Regions from separate parts of the uncultured Agrobacterium sp. genome, predicted to be linked through region 3. Evidence: predicted binding sites of a transcription regulator. Region 3 holds the regulator's gene; each other region holds the start of a gene.

Region 1 (2,267 bases), on a different contig from region 3:
CACTTTTTTCTGCCGCTGTGCGGAAGATCACTCGGGCATCGGCTGTCGCCGTGCGGCTGATCTGCGCCCACAAGTCGTTGATCTGCACGTCGCTCATCCAGTCCTGCGCGTCCAGCAGCACGTAACGATCTACCGATGAGGCGGGTTTCGAAGCCAAAAGCTCCGTGAAGGTAGCGTGGTGGACGCTGACGCGATCGGTATTTCGACGAATGGCGTCATAATAATCCGCCTTCAGATAATCCGGTAGCGCCCCTTCGCCTGCGTCCGGGTAGCGACGGGCGAAAGCCTGCCAGGCGAAGTAATTGTCTTTCAGTGGAAAATCACATGCGAGCTTTTCCAGGCGTCTGCGCAACACCGGCGCTATGGTATTGCCTTCTGAAAGGCTGGCAAGTTCGTCATATTGCTTAGGTGGAATGCCAAGACCGAAGAGTGAGCTCTTGCGTCTGGTAAGCCAGCGCACCATCGGCTTGTCAAAGAGCGGGGCGACCTTTTGATCGAAGAATTGACGCTGCTCTTCGACAGAACGGGCATTCGCCAAGTCGTTGAGCTTCACTCCGTGAAGGCGCGCCAGGATATGACCAGCACCGATAAAGCGTCCGAGTAGGCCGGTGCGGTAGATGTTGCGATCAAAGACCGAGATGCGACGGCGTCCTGCGATGGTTCGCTTAGACCAGTAAGCCCGCGTCTGCGGGTCGAGGTTTGGAGCGATGAAGCGATCATAGCCGTGGCTGTTCGTGGCGATATCGGCTTTTCCGAATTGGCGCACCACGTCGCTATGGCTCGGCAGGTGACGAAAAGCTGCAAGCTTCAGGCGGTTCAGCGCAATGTGGTGTGGATTAAGATCAACGACATCGATGCTTTTTGGGCTGCGCGACAGATAAGCCAATGCATTACAGCCGCCAGAGCCGATGGTGACGATGCTATGGCCGTCGCGCAGTTCCATGGCTTGCATGTCGACCTCTGGATCTTCCCAGATTTGTGGATAGACGAGGCCGGAAAACAGCATGCCGAACAGCCGTTCCGAAAAGCCGCTGGTCGATATCGGCTTGTGCTGGAGAAGTGCGCTTTTGAGCTTGGTGTTTTTGCTGAAGCCGGTTTTGGGGGCAGCATTCGTCATATGATTCCACCTATCGTTCGGGTGACAGGCGTGTAGCGTCAGGACGCAACAGTTTCATGACGGCAGATACGGGTGAGAGATACGAGCGGGCAGGGTGGCGTCGCGCCACTGCACCTGTCGGCCACATGCTCAAAGCTGGATTTCAACTCAAAACTGCGCAACAGTTCAGATTGATATGAGGGAAAGCACTTGCCCGTCTGCTACTGGCGCAGAACGTGGAGCATGCCTTTGCGCTTGGCGTCGTAGTAGTATCCACGAGCATAAAGACGAACGGCACCGTCGCGGTCGTTCTCGGACACCTTCCAGGCTCCGCTCAGATATTTTACCGCATAGCGCAGGTTGGTTTCGGCATCGAAGAGACCGGAAGCCGGGCCATTGAAGCCCATGGAGCGAGCGGTGGCGTGCTTGATCTGCATCAGGCCGAAATGGCCATGATTGTAAGCGCCGGGATTGTAACGGCTTTCGCGCATGACGACGCGGTGAACCAGATCTTCCGGCACGCTGTACATGGTGGCGTATTTGGAGATCAGACCGCTGAGCTTCTCGCGACCGACGGGCTGCGGTCCGGTACTGAGACCCTCGCGCGTGCTGATCGCAGCCAATGCTGCGTTCTGCGGGGCGGAGGCATAGGCAAGCACGGTGCTGTCCGGCTTTGGCAGCGGAACAATGGTTTGTGCCCGCACCATGTCTTCGGTCAACTGCACAGGCGCAGCCGATGGGGTGCCGGGCGGTGGTGGCGCTGGCGGAAACGCGCCCTTGACCGCGGCGACCTGCGGCAGGGATGCGGTTGCGGATGTGCTGGCCGCGGCTTGAAGACCGGCTGCGTGTCCGGTGGTCATCGCTGTTGCTGCAACGGGGGTTGCGCCGAGCGAGGCGCCGGTCGAGGCAGACGCCAGCTGCGGTGCGCCGGTCGGCGACTGAATCTGCGCGGAAATGGCCGCTGCGGCTGCAATTTCGGCTGCGGGTGGCAGTGCGACGCGACCGCCCTTGACGGCTGCGGCGGCGGGAAGGTGCGTGGTAGCAGACGCCGATGCGACTTCGATTTGAGAGCTTGCGTTGCTTGTGGCGGTACTTGGTGCTGCCGCCGCAACAGTGCCGGGCTGCTGACCTTCAGCCTGCGCCTGCGCTTCAGGTGCTGTAGACGGTGCAT
Region 2 (2,267 bases), 270 kb from region 3:
CGCGCCTGTTCAAATCCGCCAGGACGAGAACAAGGTCGTCGTCGAGTACGGCTTTGCCGGTCAGGCGGAAATTCGGACCTCGCAGCTCTATGTCCAGCGCCGCTTCCTTGGTTGGGCCAATTTCTTCTTCGACACCCGCTCGCAGTTCTGGGGCAAGAGCTGGGGCGACTTGGCAGCGCTGGCGCTGTGGCAGAATCGCGTCGATCCGGCTCAGTCCAATATTTCAAAGATGGCCGATGATTTCCTCGGCAACGATGCCTGGCAGCATGAGGACATCCTGTCCAAGCTGTTGCAGACGCTGGTCATGGCCTTCCTCGGTACGCTTCTCGGTACGCTCTTTGCCTTCCCTCTGGCTTTCATTGCCGCCCGTAACATCACTGCCAGCAGGGCGGCAAACTGGGGCATGAAGCGGCTCTTCGACTTCCTCCGCTCGATCGACATGCTGATTTGGGCGCTGTTCTTCACCCGCAGCTTCGGCCCCGGACCGATCCCCGGGATTGCCGCGATCTTCTTCACCGACACGGGCGCGCTCGGAAAGGTCTATGCCGAGGCTCTGGAAAATGTCGATGACAAGCAGCGTGAGGGCGTGAAATCCGTCGGTGCGTCGCCCATGATCGTCAACCGCTTTGGCGTCATTCCCCAGGTGCTGCCTGTGTTCATTTCCCAATCGCTTTATTTCTGGGAAAGCAACACACGCTCGGCCACGGTGATCGGCGCCGTCGGTGCCGGTGGTATCGGCCTGAAACTTTTGGAGGCCATGCGCACCAATCAGGATTGGGACAAGGTCGCCTATATGGTGCTGTTGATCCTTATCGTCGTCTTCCTGTTCGACAATATGTCCAACGCGATCCGCTCGCGCCTCATCGGCAAAACGCATCACTAAACATGCCACTGATATCCGGCAAATTTCTTGCCCGGTATCATCATTCTGTCATGGAAAAGGTCTACCCCGCACTTCTGACCTTGCGGGGCCGAGACAAGTCGTCTCAAATGACGCTTCCGCTGTTTTCATGACGTTTGAAAGTGCGACCCCGTGCGCTACGCAATCTATTTTTCGCCCCCCGGCAGCGATCCGCTGACTGAGACAGCGTCACGGTGGCTGGGACGCAACGCCTTTTCCGGTGAGGGCTTTGACGACTATGCCAGCTTTGCGGACGTTACCGAAGAGCCAAGGCGCTACGGTTTCCACGCCACGCTGAAAGCGCCCTTCGAGCTTGCCGAAGGCAGACATGAGAGCGAGTTGGTGGAGGCATTCTCCGCCTTTGCAGCCTCACACGCCGCCTTCGATATTCCCGAAATCGTCATCGGCTCACTCGGGCCTTTCTTCGCACTGGTTCCGGCCACGCTCCATCAGCCGCTCCAGGATTTCACCGCCGATGTGGTGAGACATTTCGAGCCCTTCCGCGCGCCCTTGTCGGAGCGCGATATTGCTCGCCGTAAGCCGGAAGCGCTGAGCGAAAGCCAGCGCGCCAATCTCCATCGCTGGGGTTATCCTTATGTGATGGATGATTTCCGCTTTCACATGACCCTGACAGGGCCGGTGAGTGAGGGGCGCAGGCAAGAGATGGCCGACATCCTGGCCGAGACATTTTCCGGCTTCATCCATCGCCCTCTGACAATCTCCGGCCTCGGCCTTTTTGTCGAGAAAGAGCGAGGCGAAGCCTTTACCGTTCATAGCTGGCAGCCACTGGCTGCTTCCAATACGAAAGACGTCCGAAATGGCTGAACATGTCCTATCCAATGCGCGCATCGTCCTCTCCGACGATGTTATCCAAGGTTCCGTCCTGATCCGCGATGGCGTGATTGCCGATATCAGCGAAGGCGCATCGCAAACCGGCGAAGACTTCGAAGGGGACTATCTGATCCCCGGCCTCGTCGAGCTTCACACCGACCATCTCGAACAGCATTATTCCCCGCGCCCGGGCGTCACCTGGGACAAGATTGCCGCTATTCAGGCCCATGATGCGCAGGTCGCGTCCTCCGGCATCACGACCGTCTTCGATTGTCTGCGCCTCGGCTCGGATGAGGATGGCGGCTTCGAGCGCGGCGAGATGCGCGACATGGCCGATGCCATCGAGAAGGCCAAGGGTGAAGATCGCCTTCGCTCCGATCACCTGCTGCATCTGCGCTGCGAGGTTGCTTCCGCCGACGTGCTGGAGCATTTCGAGGATTTCGAAAACGATCCGCATGTGCGGCTGATTTCGCTGATGGATCACTCCCCGGGCCAGCGTCAGTTTCAGACGATGGACCAGTACATCATGTTCTAC
Region 3 (2,267 bases):
CACGCCGAGCGTGAAATCGGCGACAAGGCGATCGTGACGATCGCCAAGCGTCAGCCGATGGCGGCGGACCTGCGCGAAATCATCGGTTCGCTGCGCATCGCCGCAGACCTCGAGCGCGTCGGCGATCTGGGCAAGAACACCGCCAAGCGCGTCATTGCAGTGGCAGGCACCGGCGTTCCGCGTAAACTGGCGCGTGGCCTGGAGCACCTGTCGGAACTGGCGCTGGTTCAGCTGAAGGAAGTGCTGGACGTCTACTCCACGCGTTCGGCGGAAAAGGCCCAGGCCATCCGCGAGCGCGATGAAGAGATCGACGCCATGTACACCTCGCTCTTCCGCGAGCTTCTGACCTACATGATGGAAGATCCGCGCAACATCACCACCTGCACGCATCTTCTGTTCTGCGCCAAGAACATCGAGCGTGTTGGCGATCACGCGACCAACATTGCCGAGACCATCTACTACATGACCACCGGCAGCCAGCCGGCAGGTGAGCGTCCGAAGGACGATAGTTCCAACACGCTCGGCGCTGTGACCGAGTAAGCGACAGATAGGATCTGGAGCCATGGTGCCGAAAATCGCCGTTGTCGAAGATGAGGAGGCGCTGAGCGTCCTCCTGCGTTACAATCTCGAATCCGAAGGCTATGACGTCGACACTATTCCGCGTGGCGACGAGGCGGAAATCCGCCTCCAGGAGCGCACGCCGGATCTTCTCATCCTTGACTGGATGTTGCCAGGCGTCTCCGGCATCGAGCTTTGCCGTCGCCTGCGTATGCGCCCCGAAACCGAACGTCTGCCGATCATCATGCTGACGGCGCGCGGCGAGGAAAGCGAACGGGTTCGCGGTCTGGCTACGGGCGCCGACGACTATGTCGTCAAACCCTTTTCCACGCCGGAGCTGATGGCACGTGTCAAGGCGATGCTGCGTCGCGCCAAACCCGAGGTTTTGTCCTCGGTGCTGAAATGCGGTGATATCGAACTCGACCGTGAGACGCATCGCGTTCACCGCAAAAGCCGCGAAGTCCGCCTTGGGCCGACCGAGTTCCGTCTGTTGGAATTCCTCATGACGTCGCCGGGACGCGTCTTCTCCAGATCTCAGCTTCTCGATGGCGTCTGGGGACATGACATCTACGTGGATGAACGCACGGTGGACGTCCATGTTGGTCGCCTGCGCAAGGCACTGAACTTCTCGAGCATGCAGGATGTGATCCGTACCGTTCGCGGTGCCGGATATTCCATGGAAGCCTGATTGCCTTAGGGAGCGCTTTCTATCATGGCAAGCGCTCCGATTTTTCTCACGCAGCAGCCTGCAGCATATGGCTACGGGGCGTCAGATCTCGAGGTAGGAAGGGGATAGCGCGCGGCGTCTATTTCGTCCTGCGATAGCGGGCTGCGTTGCAGCACCTCCTCATAGTGGGCTCTGGTTCGAGCGCCATAACTCTCCTTGATGTCGTTCATCAGCTCGATTTCCTGATACATCCAGTTCCAGCGCGAGTAGCGGTCAGGATCGCCAGAGCGACCGGCTTGCTTTTGCCGAAACTCAAGCTCTCGATCGCGCACCAACGCGCTCGAGACGATCGACATCAGTTGGAACGCGGCATCGTCCATGTCGTTCGCCTCGCGCCGCCAATACTCCTTGCCACGCTCTTCGCAGATCAGCCAGTAGCGACCCCGTCGCCATTCGACATATACCGTCCCGTCGCCGCGTGCGCGGCGCGGGATCGGAGGGAAGGGCGTTTTGACCACCTTCGTCCATAGGACCGAGATATAGTCGTAGAGCGTGTCGATCGCGTTCATGGTGGTAGTCTGCGCATGATCGCTGCTGCAGGCAAGTCTGGACCAATTGGATCGAGGAAACGCTTGAAGGAACGCACAAAAAAAGCGGGCCGAAGCCCGCTTTTCGAAATGGTCTTGAAACTGAGCCTTACGCCTTACGGCGTTCGCTCACCGGCTGGTAAGCCATTTTCGCGTGGAACTTGCAATAAGGCGACGCTTCAGCTGCTTCGCAGCCACAGAAGTGGAAGTCGTCCTTGAGCGGGTCACCGACGGGCCACTTGCAGGTACGTTCGGTCAGCTCCGTCAGTGTCAGGCGACGCGAGATCGGGATGACGACATTGTTGGAAGAGCGGACATATTCCATGGGCTCGACCGCGTCGATCTCCATGTCTTCCTTGAACGCGAGAGCGCCAGTGGTGCGTGCAGGTGCAGGACGGCTCGTTGCGACACGGGCCGGAGCAGCCGTGTAGCTTGCTGGGCGCGGCGCTGCTGCA

Evidence for each region. The regulator PhoB, encoded in region 3, activates phosphate uptake and scavenging genes when phosphate is short. The targets are predictions, from matches to a motif close to TGTCATNNANCTGTCAT.
Region 1: the regulator PhoB is predicted to act here: its motif matches at 1,163-1,179, upstream of QZ869_RS03610 (DUF3419 family protein).
Region 2: the regulator PhoB is predicted to act here: its motif matches at 919-935, upstream of QZ869_RS13705 (DUF1045 domain-containing protein).

The regions. Positions count from the first base shown of each region.
Region 1 covers NZ_CAJYTV010000003.1:558,465-560,731, forward strand. The annotation lists gene QZ869_RS03610 (DUF3419 family protein) at 1-1,117, opposite strand, end outside; gene QZ869_RS03615 (lytic transglycosylase domain-containing protein) at 1,318-2,267, opposite strand, start outside.
Region 2 covers NZ_CAJYTV010000016.1:25,554-27,820, forward strand. The annotation lists gene phnE (phosphonate ABC transporter, permease protein PhnE) at 1-883, shown strand, start outside; gene QZ869_RS13705 (DUF1045 domain-containing protein) at 1,034-1,726, shown strand; gene QZ869_RS13710 (alpha-D-ribose 1-methylphosphonate 5-triphosphate diphosphatase) at 1,719-2,267, shown strand, end outside.
Region 3 covers NZ_CAJYTV010000016.1:298,827-301,093, forward strand. The annotation lists gene phoU (phosphate signaling complex protein PhoU) at 1-540, shown strand, start outside; gene phoB (phosphate regulon transcriptional regulator PhoB) at 563-1,246, shown strand; gene QZ869_RS15005 (hypothetical protein) at 1,318-1,794, opposite strand; gene QZ869_RS15010 (GcrA family cell cycle regulator) at 1,922-2,267, opposite strand, start outside.